2 linked regions of the Sinobacterium norvegicum genome follow. The protein of the gene in region 1 interacts with the protein of each later gene in a pairwise test. Links are inferred from orthologs where the notes say so. Each region holds a gene or a part of one and is shown in the gene's direction. Other genes may lie near its edges.

Evidence for each region.
Region 2: the proteins of L9P87_RS13780 (region 1) and tusA interact in binary tests that used the Escherichia coli proteins (3 or more experiments, as listed by UniProt). The link is inferred for Sinobacterium norvegicum from one-to-one orthologs.

Annotation. Positions count from the first base shown.
Region 1 is NZ_CAKLPX010000003.1:386,954-394,734, forward strand. Bases 4,717-7,641 are described here. They hold L9P87_RS13780 (IscS subfamily cysteine desulfurase), read left to right. Parts: upstream 4,717-5,534; coding sequence 5,535-6,749; downstream 6,750-7,641. Other genes in these bases: L9P87_RS13770 (RNA methyltransferase), read left to right, coding at 4,717-4,843; iscR (Fe-S cluster assembly transcriptional regulator IscR), read left to right, coding at 4,995-5,492; iscU (Fe-S cluster assembly scaffold IscU), read left to right, coding at 6,849-7,232; iscA (iron-sulfur cluster assembly protein IscA), read left to right, coding at 7,299-7,622. In the rest of the region: protein translocase subunit SecD, read left to right, coding at 1-595; protein translocase subunit SecF, read left to right, coding at 676-1,599; L9P87_RS13760 (cation:proton antiporter), read right to left, coding at 1,648-2,961; L9P87_RS13765 (inositol monophosphatase family protein), read right to left, coding at 3,087-3,887; more of L9P87_RS13770, read left to right, coding at 4,091-4,716; Fe-S protein assembly co-chaperone HscB, read left to right, coding at 7,680-7,781. UniProt on the Escherichia coli protein: Master enzyme that delivers sulfur to a number of partners involved in Fe-S cluster assembly, tRNA modification or cofactor biosynthesis. Catalyzes the removal of elemental sulfur from cysteine to produce alanine.
Region 2 is NZ_CAKLPX010000001.1:816,742-824,526, reverse strand. Bases 496-3,424 are described here. They hold tusA (sulfurtransferase TusA), read left to right. Parts: upstream 496-1,807; coding sequence 1,808-2,041; downstream 2,042-3,424. Other genes in these bases: L9P87_RS03555 (leucine-rich repeat domain-containing protein), read right to left, coding at 2,897-3,406; L9P87_RS03560 (ion transporter), read right to left, coding at 2,046-2,879; L9P87_RS03570 (YheU family protein), read left to right, coding at 1,498-1,818; fghA (S-formylglutathione hydrolase), read left to right, coding at 560-1,417. Also shown: L9P87_RS03580 (glycine cleavage system transcriptional repressor), read right to left, coding at 1-354; L9P87_RS03550 (PaaI family thioesterase), read left to right, coding at 3,562-4,026; L9P87_RS03545 (PaaI family thioesterase), read left to right, coding at 4,023-4,472; L9P87_RS03540 (Lrp/AsnC family transcriptional regulator), read right to left, coding at 4,477-4,953; L9P87_RS03535 (di-heme-cytochrome C peroxidase), read left to right, coding at 5,177-7,264; L9P87_RS03530 (cytochrome P450), read left to right, coding at 7,274-7,785. UniProt on the Escherichia coli protein: Sulfur carrier protein involved in sulfur trafficking in the cell. Part of a sulfur-relay system required for 2-thiolation during synthesis of 2-thiouridine of the modified wobble base 5-methylaminomethyl-2-thiouridine (mnm(5)s(2)U) in tRNA.

The DNA of each region.
Region 1 (7,781 bases):
CTCAGATCTCGCCTTGTTATTGCGCGCTGGTGCCTTGGCAGCGCCGCTCGACTTTGTTGAAGAGCGAACAGTGGGGCCATCGCTGGGTGCTGAAAATATTTCAATGGGTGTTCTGTCTGTGCAGGTCGGTCTTGGCTTGGTCGTCATTTTTATGCTGCTTTATTACAAGGTCTTTGGTCTGTTGGCCAATATTGCGCTGGCGACAAACCTGGTGCTGCTGATTTCACTGATGTCGATTCTGGGTGCCACGCTGACGCTGCCGGGTATTGCCGGTATTGTCTTGACCGTGGGTATGGCGGTGGATGCCAATGTACTCATTTTCTCGCGCATTAAGGAAGAGTTGGCCGCAGGGGCCAGGCCGGCAGTGGCGATAAACTCTGGTTTTGAGCGTGCTGTGGTCACCATTTTTGATGCCAACATCACCACCTTGTTAGTTGCTGTCATTCTTTATGCTGTTGGCACCGGGCCGATCAAAGGCTTTGCCGTTACCTTGGCGCTGGGTATTATGACGTCAATGTTTACTGCCATTGTTGGTACGCGGGCATTGATCAATCTTACCCACGGCAGAAGCCAGTTGAAGAAACTGTGGATTTAATCGTCAGCGATTAGAACGCATTCGGGGCCGCTTCGGCGGCACACACTAGATATTACAATAAAGGTCAGATCAGCAACGATATGTCCAAAGCAATAAAGATTATTCCATTCATGTCCTACCGCATGGTGGCGACAATATTCTCAGCGCTGTTAGTGTTGGGATCGATTACATCGCTGGCGGTTCAGGGTCTGAACTTCGGCTTAGATTTTACCGGTGGCACCCAGATAGAGGTGTATTACGATAAGCCCGTGCCGCTGGAGCAGGTGCGAGAAACCCTCGATAGCAATGGCTATGGCGGCGCTGTTGTGGTCAATTTCGGTTCCGATCGTGATGTCTTGGTGCGTTTGGCTCAGGGCTTTGACGACAAGGCCGGTGCCGATATGGTTGCGCTGTTAGAGCAGAGTGCCGGTGTTCATGTCGAGTTAAAGCGTATCGAGTTTGTCGGCCCGCAGGTCGGTGAAGAGTTGCGAGAGCAGGGTGGTTTAGCGCTGCTATTGGCATTGGCGATGGTGATGATTTATGTCGGTATTCGCTTCCAGTTTAAATTTGCTGTTGGTGCCGTGGCGGCACTAGGGCATGACGTTATTATTGCGCTGGGTGTTTTTTCGGTGTTGCAGCTGAATTTTGACTTGACCGTATTAGCCGCTTTGTTGGCGCTGATTGGTTACTCGCTCAATGATACTATTGTGGTGTCGGATAGAATCCGGGAGAACTTCCGTAAGATTCGCAAGGGCGATGCAGAGCATGTTATTAATGTGTCGCTGTCAGAGGTGCTGGGCCGAACTTTGGTTACCTCGGCGACGACTTTGCTGGTCTTGATTGCCTTGTTTTACTGGGGCGGAGAAATGATTCATGGTTTTGCCACATCGTTGTTGATTGGTGTGACGGTGGGTACTTACTCTTCGATTTATGTGGCGGCGAATATATTGATTCGGATGAATATCACCCGGGAAGATTTGATGCCACCAGAAAAAACTGAGGCCGATGTCGACGACAGACCGTAAACGCTATCGTTGTTGAAAAAGCCCAATCGCGACAGCGGTTGGGCTTTTTTATTGTTGACCTTTTGCTCGGGTGGTACCGGAGTTAGCGGATGTGCCTTCGAGTTGTTTGGCTTTTTCGATCATCGGGGTAATGGTCAGCCCTTGAATTAGAATAGAAAAAACCACGACGGAAAATGTCATCACCAAGATGATCTCGCTTACGTCGATGTTGTGCTCAGGCACTATCATTATGCCCTTGGGTACTGACATCGCCAGGGCTAAGGCGAGGCCGCCGCGTAAACCGCCCCAGGTGAGAATTTTTTCTGACAACGGGTTGTAGTGGCGAAGCCGTCTGAAGCCGATGTAGGGAATGGCTACGCTGCAATAGCGGCTGAACAAAACCAAAGGCACTGCGATCAGCATTAACAGTAAATCCTCCCGGTGGAAGCTTAAGGTGAGCATCACCAAGCCAATCAGTAGGAATAATAAACTGTTTAAAAATTCATCGATCAGCGACCAGAATTTATCGAGACTATTTCCCCCCTCCTCGCTGAATCCGTCTTTGCGCGTCCAATTGCCGATCATAATCCCAGAGACGACCATTGCTAATGGCCCAGACACCTCGAGCATAAAAGAGAGGGCGTAACCGCTGGTGGGTATGATCATGGTAAGAAGAAGCTGCATGTGAGTGCCGGCAGCGGCACGGATCAGCAGGTGAAAAATCAGCCCCAGCACCAACCCATATACGATACCGCCAATTGCCTCTTGGAGAAATAACTGGCTGACGCTGGCAATAGTGGGGGTGCTTTGGCTGAAGGCAATGCCAGAAATAGTGACAAAAATTACCAAGCCAATACCGTCGTTAAACAGGGACTCGCCTTCAACCTGTGTGGCAATGCGCCGTGGTGCATTGAGTTGCTTCACTATCGCCATGACGGCAATCGGGTCTGTCGGCGAAATCAGAGCGCCAAATAATAGGCAGTAAATAAAATTTAAGGGCAGGTTAATGTATTGGCAGAGATAGAAGAGGGCGAAGCCAATAATAAACGTAGAAATCAGCGTGCCACCGAGGGCGAGCACGGCGATTTCCCATTTTTGATCCTGTAAGTGACTTAGCTTAATGCCAAGGCCGCCAGCGAAGAGTAGAAAGCTTAACACGCCCTTAAGCAAAAAAGTCTCAAAGTGCAGGTTGTTGATAGTGTGGATGGCGACATCGTTTAAATAAAACCAATCCAGTTGCCCGGCAATAATAATCACTAATGCGAGTGCGAGGGAGCCTGCGGTGATGGCAATAGTGGCCTGCATCTTAATCAGCTTGCTGTTAATAAAGGCAATGAGAATGGCTGCAGCTGCAAGAAAACAGAAGGTGTTGTATACCGACATGGGTCGACCTTGTTGTTATTGTCTATGCAGAGTGTAGTGCGGTGTTGCGAGAGGTGTTAAAAAAGAGTGGGGGAGGTGTGAAAAAGCTTATCGGCGACAGGGTCGCCGATAAGTAAATACAAGACTTATAGGCTGCCCAGGTGGGGGCTAATAGTTTGTAGCATGGCCTTGAAGACCTTTTGCGGGCCGCAAACAACGTTGCCGCTCTCAAGGTATTTGTGACCACCTTGGAAGTCGCTGATGAAGCCACCGGCTTCGGTCAGAATCAAGGCGCCGGCAGCGATATCCCACTGCTGTAGGCCGATTTCCCAGAAGCCGTCGAGTCGGCCGGCGGCAACATAGGCGAGGTCCAGCGAGGCGGCGCCGCCACGACGAATACCGGCGCTCTTGCCGGCAATAGCCTGAAGGCTATCGGTATAGGCAGCCATGTGAGTGTCGCAGTGGCCGGCAAAAGGAATACCAGTGCCGATAACAGCGCCTTCGAGGGTGGTGACCTTGCTGACGCGGATACGGCGGCCGTTTAGTTGGGCGCCATTACCGCGGCTGGCGGTGAATTCTTCGCGACGGATTGGGTCGTAGACGACGGCGTGTTCTAGCTTGCCCTTGTACTGGCAGGCAATAGAAACGGCGTAGTGTGGTATATCACGAACAAAGTTGGTGGTGCCATCGATTGGGTCGATAATCCACAGATAGTCTTTGTCGCTGCCTTCGATAAGGCCAGACTCTTCGCCCTGGAAACAGTGGTCAGGGTAGGCCTTCTGTAAATGATAGAGGATTTCTCTCTCAGCCGATTTGTCTACTTCAGTAACAAAGTCGTTCTCGCCTTTGGATTCGACATCGATATAAGCCAGGTTATCTCTGGCGCGTTCAATAATCTCACCGGCTTTGCGAGCTGCGCGTAGAGCGATTTTGGTCATCGGTTGCATGGAGTTTTTTGCCTCTGAAGCGGGTCTTAAAAATAAGGGGCGGGATTATACCTTGAATATTGCCAAGATATTACTAGATTAGCGTAAAAAAACTTATATCAATGATGTGGTCGATAGAATCTGCTAGAATCCATCGCCGTTATTTGGCCGAATTGGCAATTATTCACAGATTATACGCGTGTTTAGCGTGATTAGGGCAGCTTATGTTACAGCTTTTAGATCAAGTAAGAATCATTCTTATCAATACCACTCACCCCGGTAATATCGGTGGCGCTGCCCGCGCAATGAAAAATATGGGGCTCAGCGAGTTGGTGTTGGTTGAGCCCAGGTGCTTTCCGTCTGAGGAGGCTGACAGGCGTGCGGTCAGCGCCAAGGATATTCTCGATAAGGCGGTGGTTGTCGATACCGTAGAGGAGGCGCTCGAAGGTTGTGGCTTGGTACTGGGTACCAGTGCCCGTGAACGCCGTATTCCGTGGCCGTTGTTCGATCCCCGCGACAGCGCCGAGCAGGCCAAACAGTCTTTGCAAAAAGGTAATAAGGTAGCGATTATGTTTGGCCGCGAAGACCGGGGCTTGACCAACGAAGAGCTGCAGAAATGCCACTTTCATGTTCATATCCCCACCAATGAAGACTACAGCTCGCTCAATTTGGCGGCGGCGGTTCAGGTGCTGAGCTACGAGTTGCGCATGTCGCTGCTGGGCGAGCACCCGCTTGAGCAGAAGAATGCTGAAGACTGGGATTACGAGTTGGCCGATGCGGGCGAGGTTGAGAAGATGATGGTGCACTTAGAGCAGGTGCTGACTGAGATCGAATTTCTTGACCCGGAAAACCCCAGGCAGGTAATGGCCCGTTTGCGTCGATTATACAATCGTCAGCGCCTCGATACGATGGAGGTTAATATCCTGCGCGGAATATTGGCTAGTACCCAAAAAACCATCGCTAAGTCGCAGAAATAACCAGCGATTTACCCCGGAGCAATAGAGGCATATAATTGCCGCGAAATAGCCATATTAATCCCGACTAAATTGCTGGGTTTTATAGTTGACTGTTACGCTGGGTTATTACATAATTCTCCTATGTGAAATGATGGCAGTGAGAATACAAAGTATGCGCTTGACGACAAAAGGCCGCTACGCGGTGACAGCGATGCTGGATTTAGCTATCCATGCGGGGGAGGGGCCTGTGAGTCTTGCCGATATATCGAGCCGACAGGAGATTTCCCTCTCTTACTTGGAGCAATTATTCTCTAAGCTGAGGCGCCAAAAATTAGTCGTCAGTGTTCGAGGCCCCGGTGGAGGCTATCAGTTGAGTCGCGCCACGGAGAGTATATCGGTGGCAGAGGTTGTCGACGCAGTCGATGAGTCGGTTAATGTGACTAATTGTGGCGGCGAAGGTAATTGTACCGAACAGGGTTTTTGCTTAACCCACCATTTGTGGACTGATTTAAGTCAACAAATACACAGCTTTTTACACGGTATCAGCCTAGATAGCTTGATGCAGAGACAAGAGGTGCAGCATATTTCAGCACGCCAGCACCGCAAAGAATTAGATGGCGCAAATAACCCCGACACGATTGAGACGATCACGTTGTCAGGTTTGGGCTAGGCGACTCGTCGCCAACACAGATATCACTTGGAGTATTAACACATGCAATTACCGGTTTATTTCGATTATTCAGCAACCACCCCAGTCGATCCTCGCGTTGCCGAGGCGATGATGAAGTGTTTAACGCTGGACGGTAACTTTGGTAACCCGGCGTCGCGCTCGCACATCTATGGCTGGAAGTCAGAGGAAGCGGTGGAAAACGCCCGCCGTGACGTTGCTGATTTAATTAATGCTGACCCGCGGGAAATCGTTTGGACCAGTGGTGCTACCGAGTCCAATAACCTTGCGATTAAGGGGGCAGCAAAATTCTACGCCAAAAACGGCAAGCATATTGTAACCTCTAAGGTTGAGCACAAAGCGGTGCTGGATACCTGTCGTCAGCTGGAGCGTGAGGGTTATGAGGTCACTTACCTCGAGCCAAACACGAACGGTATTATCACGCCAGAATCTGTCGAGGCGGTGTTGCGTGACGACACGATTATTGTCTCCATTATGCATGCGAATAACGAAATTGGCACGATTAACGACATCGCCGCGATTGGTGAATTGACCCGTCCACGCAAGATTTTATTCCATGTCGATGCGGCCCAAAGCGCCGGTAAGATTGAGATTGATATGGCGGCGATGAAAGTCGATATGTTATCGATCTCAGCGCACAAAATGTATGGTCCCAAGGGTATTGGTGCGCTGTATGTTAGTCGCAAGCCGCGTGTTCGCTTAGAGGCGCAGATTCACGGTGGTGGTCATGAGCGTGGCATGCGTTCAGGCACGTTACCAACGCATCAAATTGTTGGTATGGGTGAGGCTGCTCGTGTGGCCAAGCAAGATATGGCCAAAGATGCCGAGCATGCACTGACGCTTCGCAACCGTCTTTGGAATGGTGTAAATGGTATGGAAGAGGTGTTCCTCAACGGCGATGCCGAACAGCGTCTGCCAGGTAATGCCAATATCAGCTTTAACTTTGTTGAGGGTGAATCGCTGATTATGTCGTTGAAGGACTTGGCTGTGTCGAGTGGCTCTGCTTGTACCTCGGCCAGTTTAGAGCCCTCCTACGTGCTGCGTGCACTGGGTATGAACGACGAATTGGCGCACAGCTCGCTGCGCTTTAGTATCGGCCGTTTTACCACTGAAGAAGAAGTTGATTTTGCTATTGAATGCTTAAAACAGGCAGTCAACAAGTTGCGTGAGTTATCACCGCTTTGGGATATGTACCAGGACGGTGTCGACCTCGACAGTATCGAGTGGTCTGCACATTAAATTTATCAGCCTCGTCACTGGCGGGGCTATAGCGTTGACAAAAACAGCCTGAGCAAGGCGGCAATTGTTGAGTACTAAGAGTACATTGAGGAGATAATCATGGCTTATAGCGAACAGGTATTGGATCACTACGAAAATCCACGTAACGTCGGTAAGCTTGATGAAAAAGACGGCAACGTCGGCACCGGTATGGTGGGAGCACCTGCCTGCGGCGATGTGATGCGTCTACAGATTCAGGTGAGCGATGATGGTGTCATCGAAGATGCACGTTTTAAAACCTATGGCTGCGGCAGCGCCATTGCCTCAAGCTCGCTGTTAACCGAGTGGGTTAAAGGTAAGACTTTGGATGAGGCCGGTGCAATTAAGAACACTGAGCTGGCTGAAGAGTTGGCTCTGCCGCCGGTTAAGATCCATTGTTCAGTATTGGCTGAAGATGCGATAAAAGCGGCAATTGCCGATGTTAAGCTTAAGCGCGGCGAGTAGTCGCACTTCGTTGTTTTTGTCTGTTAAGCGGGCGTTACCGGCATTGGCTGGGCCTGTGGAGATAGTATGGCTGTAAGTATCACCGAATCCGCCGCCAACCATATTGGCGCCCAATTGGCTAACCGCGGCAGCGGTTTAGGTATTCGCGTCGGCGTTCGCACCTCCGGCTGCTCTGGTATGGCTTATGTTCTGGAGTTTGTCGATACCACCGAGGAGCACGACAGTGTGTTTGAGGGGCATGGCGTCAAGGTTATTATTGACCCCAAGAGCTTGGTTTATCTCGATGGCACCGAGCTGGATTTTGTTAAAGAGGGGCTCAACGAAGGGTTGAAGTTTAATAATCCGAATGCCTCCAGCGAATGCGGTTGCGGCGAGAGTTTTCACGTCTAAGCTATTCTGTGCCCTGCGTGCAGGGTGCTCCTCTCACATCAGTAGTCAGTATTCTCTATGAGCATTTTAAGCCTCGATAAAAATTATTTTGAGCTGTTTGGCTTGGAGGCGGGTTATGCCGTTGAACTCTCGGCTTTGGCTGCTGTATATCGCAAGCTG
Region 2 (7,785 bases), on another replicon or contig:
GATATTAATGTGCCGTGTAGCCAAGGCCTTCGAGATCTCCAACACGATGCCCGGTCTGTCGTTGCCCAGAATGCTTAAGTCTTTACGGTAACTGTCGCTCTCTTCGGCGGCTTGCACGGTACGTTCAATAGTAAGATTAAAGCCCTGTTGCTCGAGAGTCTTCAGCTTGCTGCAGAGTTCGTCGATGGTGTCTTTTTTGGCGCTTACCTTCACAATACCGGCGAATTTTCCCGCCATATGCGCCAGGTGACTGGCTTCCCAGTTGCCGCCACCCTCAACAACGGTGGTAGAGAGTTGCTCGACTAGTCCGGGTTTATCATTGCCGACAAAGGTAAATACAAGTTGCTCTATCATCTGCTAACACTCTGAATGTAATTGAGGGTTCAGTATAGACTTATATCGATGGCCGGTCACGGCTTGAGGCGAGCTTAACGCTTGTTTTAAAGGAATTTTTTACCACTGTATTGGCAGGTCAGAGCCCAGATCTGTCGACCTTTTTAGTTTTTGAATCTATAATAGCATTCTGAAAAATAAAGCATTTATTGCCAAGGTGGTTTTCATGGTCGCAGCGAGTTCAGGCCCATTTTTACAGATGCAATCAGAGAGCCTGCTCTTCGGTGGCTGGCAGCGTCGCTATCAACATAATTCGCTGGTTTGTGACTGTGCGATGACATTCTCAATCTATTTACCACCGCAGGCGAAACTGAAAAAAGTACCGGTGCTTTACTGGCTGTCAGGCTCTGGTTGCTCTGATCTGGAGTTCAGTCAACAGGCGGGGGCTCAGCGCGTGGCGAGTGAGCTGGGCATTGCCTTGGTTGCCTGCGATACCAGTCCCCGTGGCAGCGGCGTAGATGACTGCGGCAGTCAGAAAATTGGCCAGGGGGTAGGGATGTTTATTAACGCCACTCAGGCGCCTTGGTCTAGGCATTTTAATATGTATGACTATATTACCGCTGAGCTGCCGCAGTTAATTAATATGCATTTTGCTGTTAATCCGGCCAAGGCGTCGATAGCCGGGCATTCAGATGGTGGTCATGGCGCCATCGTCGTGGCCCTTCGTAACCCCGGACGCTTTAAGAGTGTCTCTGCCTTCTCGCCATTATTGTCGGCCAGTAATAGCCGCTGGGGGCAGAATGTATTTACCGCCTATCTTGGTGCCAACCAGCAGGCCTGGAAGAGTTATGATGCCACGGCGCTGCTTGAGATCTGCTCGATGAAAATCCCTATGCTTATTGATCAGGGAGCCTCTGATCAATTTCTCATTGATGAACTTGACCCCAGCGAGTTTTTGGCCGCCTGTGAGCGGTCATCTGTTGATGTCCAATACCGAAGCCAATTTGGCTATGACCATAGCTATAACTTTGTCGCCACCTTTATCGAGCAACATTTACGTTTCCATGCAGCGGCGCTGGCCTAACAGTCGTGCTGTTGCTGTTCGTATCGGCGACTGATATCACTTATAATCGTTTCTGATGAACCCATGAATTAGAGGTGGTGGTGAAAATACCGTATCAGCAATTATCATCGGACACGCTAGACGCCTTGCTTGAGGAGGTCGTCAGCCGAAATGGTACCGACTATGGTTCGATTGAAACCTCAATAGAACAGCGCAAACAGCAGCTGCTGTCGGCATTGACGAGTGAGAAAGTGGCTGTTTATTTCGATACTGAAACGGAGACGGTTAACATCTTGTCGCCGCGGGAGATTGAGGAAATGAAGCGCCAGCAAGCCCAGGCTGATAATGCGGTACAAGAGCCTAGTTTTTACGCGCCAGAAATAGATTTTGATCAGAGTGTAGACAGTGATTATGAAAGTTGATTTAACCTTGGATGCCTGTGGCCTCTATTGCCCCGAACCCGTGATGATGTTGCACAATAAGGTGCGAGATATTGTCGCTGGTACGGTGCTTGAAGTCATCGCAACAGACCCGTCGACGGAGAGAGATATCCCCAAATTCTGTAACTTCCTCGGCCATGAATTATTAGAGAGCAGGGCTGAAGACGGCAAATATTTTTACTATATTCGTAAAAGCGACGACTAGCCCGTTAGCCATGCTCTTTGCTGCTGATAGTGTTGAGTTCGCCCCCACAGTGCTTGCAGAAGTTGGCGTCGTTCTCATGGCCTGAACGGTTACAGTTTGGGCACATACTACTGCTACGTTGGATACCCATCTCATGGTGCAGCTCGGCGGTCAAAATGCCCGTGGGTACGGCGATAATGGCATAGCCTGTCAGCATCATTATCGACGAGATGAATTGCCCCAGCGGTGTCTGTGGTGAAATATCACCATAGCCAACGGTGGTAATGGTCACAATGGCGAAATAAATGGAGTGGGGTATCGAAGAGAAGCCGTTCTCCTCGCCTTCGACGACAAACAATATCGAGCCAAAGATAACGGTAATCACTAACACCGAGCTGAAAAATACAAAGACCTTACGGCGAGAGCGCAGCAGCGCAACCAGCAAAATGTTAGCCTCATCGACATGGCGAACCAGCTTTAAAACACGGAATATTCTCAGTACTCTAATCAGTCTGAAAATGGTGAGATGATTTGCTGTTGGAAAAATCAAACCAATAAAGGCTGGAAGAATACTGATCAGGTCGATCAAACCATAAAAACTGAAGATGTAAGAAGTTTTCTTTGGACTGCAATAAATCCGCGTCAGGTACTCGAGTAGAAAAAATAGGGTGAATACCCACTCGCCAACATACAATGCCCGATGGTATTGGATGCTTATCGTCTGAATACTGTCCAGCATGATCAGCAGCACACTGGCGATAATAACGACTATCAGTAAGACATCAAACCGTTTCCCCGCCGGTGTATTGGTACCGAAGATGACGCTGTATAGAGTTTTCTTTATGCTGTGATCTGCCATGGGTGCTCGTTTTGATTCTAACGTTGACAGTGTTTGGGCAGCTGCCAAACCCGATTGTTAAAAATATCTTGCTCGGGGCATTGTAGGGCAGGGTTGTCGAGGAACTCGGCGCGTTCGACCAAACCCAAGCCCGCAACCGCGTCTAATGAGGTTATCTCATTGCTATTGAATAATAAGGTGGTAAGTTCCGGCAATTCTATCAAAGGCGCTAAGTCCTCAATCATGTTGTGGCTGAAGTTTATCTGCTGCAGGTTGCTAAATACGCCGATGCCGGCCAGCGACTGAATATTACTATTGCTGCAATGTAGCGTGGTGAGTTGTTCGGCAGCGCTGACATTTTGATCGATAATATTTTCCTGAAGACAGTTTTCGAGCATTTTATCCTCGACCTGAAAGTCTTGGAGCAGAGCAGGAGGGGTATAAACGACATTTTCGTTCACACTGAAGCTATAATCTGCACAGCCGATCATTGAGGAGATAACGACAACGGTCAGGCCAAGGCGTTTGAGCTGTTGGATCGAAGGCATAAATTATTATTCTTTGTTGAGAGCTTAAGCACTTATTGTAGGTTAAATGATTGAAATATTTCAATCATCGATTCTCAATCGATGTTGTAGCTGTATACATCGGATTGAAGTAACATTATCCTTGGTAAAGAAATTTGCCGTAAAACGGGGCTGTAATGAACAAATATCGCCAATTAATAGAAACCGCTTTCCCGAATATCCGGCACTGTATGGTGCTGGGTATGACTGTTGAAGATGCAGATTTTGGTCGTCTGCTTTTACGCATGCCCTACCTGGAAACAATGGTAGGTGACCCACAGGGTGGTGTTATCCACGGCGGTGCATTGACAACACTGATGGATAGCGCTTGCGGCTTTGCTGCAATGTTAGGCGTTGAAGGTGAGGCGGTATGCCCGACGCTCGACTTGCGTATTGACTATATGGGGCCAGCTACACCGGGTCTGGATATTATCGGCGACGCAGAGGTCTATCGCGATACTTCCGAGTTATTGTTTTGTCGTGGTATTGCCTACCACCCAGGGCAAAAGGATCGTCCAATAGCGCATACCACGGCGACATTTATGCGAGTTAATTATCAAGATATGAAACCGTTGATGCCAAGCGAGGAGAGCCAGCAATGAAGCCGCTAAGCAAGGCAAACACAGCCATACTAACAGCTATACAAGAGGGCGATATTAATAAACTCATCCAGGCCTCGCCCTATGCCAAGCTGTTAGGTGTAGAGGCGATAGTTTTGGGCGATGAGATGCTCTTTCACCTGCCGGCTAATGACGATAATATTGGCAACCCTATGCTGCCGGCAATTCACGGCGGTGTTATTGGTGGCTTTATGGAAGTCGCTGCCCAGCTAACAGTGATGCACCGTGTAGAGACGCCTTTTGTGCCGAAAGTTGTCGACTTATCGCTAGATTATCTGCGCCCTGGAAAAAATGTCGCCAGTTATGCGCAGTGTGTATTGGTTCGCCAAGGCCGAAAGGTTGTCAATGTCAGCATTACTGCATGGCAGGATACGCAGGATAAACCTATCGCGACGGCACGGACACATTTTCTGTTATCCGAGGGGTAGTGTATTACTGGCCGACATAGTCGAGGGGAAGCGCGGTGGTTGATTTAATACTGCGCAGCATAAAGCTCGATTGAACGCCGGTAACGCCTTCAATACGGGTCAGTTTGCCGAGTAGGAATTGTTGATAATAATCCATGTCTGGCACTACGACCTTCAATAAGTAATCGGCGGTTTGGCCAGTAATCAAGGCACATTCAATGACCTCGGGATACTGCTCAATATGGCGTTCAAAGTTTTCAAAGCGCTCTGGTGTATGTTTGTCCATGCTGATGCTGACCATTGCTGTCAGTCTTAATGCTAGTTTCTTGCTGTTTAAGATAGTGACATGGCGGTCAATATAGCCGGCATCTTCGAGTTGCTTTACCCGTCTTGAGCAGGGGGAGGGGGAGAGGCCTACTTTTTCCGCCAACTCTAGGTTGCTGATGCGGCCATCCAGTTGCATTAATTTAAGAATGCGTTTGTCGGTTCTGTCTAGTTTCATAATATCCCGATATATTGATGTATTATGCTAATAATTTTATAGATAGTAGTCTATTTGATGTTTATTTCCTATTGTCGTGCGATGTTAATCCTGTTGCTGGCGGGAGTGACTTGTTTCTAACATACTTGATATGTGACGCCAGACCAATCACAATCAGCGCGCTGTAAGAGTCTGTAATTCATATAATAATATTTTTAATGGTTAACAGTTTAGGGTTCATTGGATGAAATTTGTACGCAATGTATGGCGCAGCTATTGGTGGCTGATATCGATTTTATTGATGGTTGTCGTGGCCTGGCGGTTGATGAATAGCGAACCCGTAAAAATTATTTATACGGCTCTGACGCCACCGGTTTTGCCCGAGCTGATGGTCCAGGATCAGAGTGGCCAATGGCTGGCGCAGCGCTGGCTTGATCAAAACTGGGATAACCGTCAGTATCAGGCCAGCGATCAAACGCGAGAGTATCACCACCTCAGCCAGGGCACGCGGACGCTGCCAATTCCTTATCAGTGGTTGGTCAGCCTTGAGGCGCCTGCAGCGTCCCCCATCGCTTCGTTGTTCGATGAACAAGTGCTGTTCAAAGACAATCGTTATCTGTTGCGCTTTGGTTTTATTCGCAGCACGCAGCACGATGAGTTAAACCCAGATGGTCTTCCCATCGGCTTTGCCAAAACACCGGCTCAGAAGCTCAACGGTGTCAATGTCAGAGCGGATGCGATTGGCTTTACCTGTGCCGCCTGCCATACAGGCCATTTTGTCGCCGAGACGGAACAGGGGCTGGCGGAATATATTATTGAGGGCGGCCCAGCGACTACTGATCTAGGACAGTTGACGAAAGCCTTGGGGGCAGCGTTAGGTCAGACGGCCATTGCCAGTAAATTGCCCATTTTCAACAGTCGCTTTGATCGGTTTGCGCGTCGGGTGCTTGGTCAACAGTATTCGGCTGCGACAAAGCAAGCCTTGGCCGATGAGCTATCGGCAATGATTATTGTGCTAAAAGATAAAGCCGATGTGATTGAGGTAACGGAAGGTTTTGGTCGTCTCGACGCATTAAATCGTATAGGCAATCAAGTTTTTTCCCGAAATTTGCAACGTCCTGACAATTATCAGCCTATTAACGCGCCGGTAAATTTTCCGCATATATGGACAGCCTCCTGGTTTAATTGGGTGCAGTATGACGGCTCTATTATGCAACCGTTGGTGCGTAATGCCGGTGAGGCGTTGGGGGTTAGCGCCTATCAAAATATCACTGCTGAGCCGGCGTTGGGGCGATTTCAATCGTCTATACCCTTGGCTAATTTGACCAAAATAGAGCGATTTCTAGCGGGTCAACAGCCAACAGAACAGACGGGTTTCGGCGGTCTGTTAGCGCCGGCCTGGCCTTTTGCTAGACCGGAGGAAGATAGCCTAAACAGAGGGGAGGAGCTCTATCGCCAGCACTGTTCTCACTGTCATTTACCGGCACTTAATAGCGCAGAGATTTGGCAGTCACGGTATTTTGGGCCGATTGAATACTGGCGTGATGGTATAAAAAAGCACACTACAGATCAGGTGCTGCAGTTAAAGCATATTGCGATTGAACAGGTTGGTACCGATGCAGCGCAGGCATCGATATTGCTTAATCGAACGGTTAATACGGCGGCGGATAGCGCTGATAATATTAGCCGAGTTGGCTTGGATCAACAGCTGTGTACGCCTGATCCCAGCCTGTTAATGGCAGAGCAATTGAGTCAGCCATGGTGGCAGCAATCGCAGGCAAAGAATATTGAATTAAGGCTACAAGATGGTGCAAACATCAGTTTTGCACTGGCTTTGGGCGCAATTGTTGAGGCATCAATTGAGGCGGGCTATCAGAGTTTGGGCTTGAACGCTGTCATGCAGGCAGAGCTGTCGGGTAATCGGCCAAACTGTTTGCAGGCAGGCCTGCACTACAAGGCTAGGCCATTAAACGGTATTTGGGCGACACCACCGTATCTTCATAATGGCTCCGTGGCCAGCCTGCGGGATTTGATTTGCCCTACTAATGGGCAGCGCCCTGAATTAATTCGTTTAGGCAATCTTGGCTACGATATTGCTAACATAGGTTTGAGTCAGCCAGAGAGTCTTGGTCAAACGGCGGCGTCGAATTATGACGAAAAGGGGTATTTTTTGCTTGATACCTCGATTGAGGGCAACAGCAATAGCGGTCATCACTTCTCGTCGCAATATGATGATCAAAAGCCCTATTATCAGCAGCCCAAAGGCATTATCGGACCGCTGTTAAATGACCGGCAGTGTGATGATCTTCTTGCCTATGTAAAAATGTTATAAGAGGTATTTATGGCGGGTGTGGTACAGGGTGCCGACGGTGAAAAAATGCCGTTGGGGCGCCGGATATTTAAGCGGGCTTTTGTCTATTTGTTGGACAAAAAAACCGATGCATTCTTTCGTGTCTTGCGTCGTCGCAATCCTGTGTTAGTGATGGCCAAGGCGAATCTCGTGTTGGTCACCCGATTTCACGATGTCGAAGCCTGCCTGGCGAATAGTGATGTTTTTAAGGTGGGCTATGGCCCCCGCATCGATGCCGCGGTTGGCTGTTTTATGCTGGGCAATGATAATGCAGAAAACGCACAGCATAAAGCGGCGCTGCTAAGGTTGCTCAGCCGCCATGACAGTCAGCGCATTCGTGATATTGTCACCGACGCCTCGGTTGAGAAATTATCGGGCATCGGCAATCGTACTGCTGTCGATATGGTGAGTGACTACAGCCGTTATATTCCCATGCAACTGGTGAAACGCTACTTTGGTTTCACTCAGGCAACAAATGATGAGTTACTGTCTTGGTCGCGTGC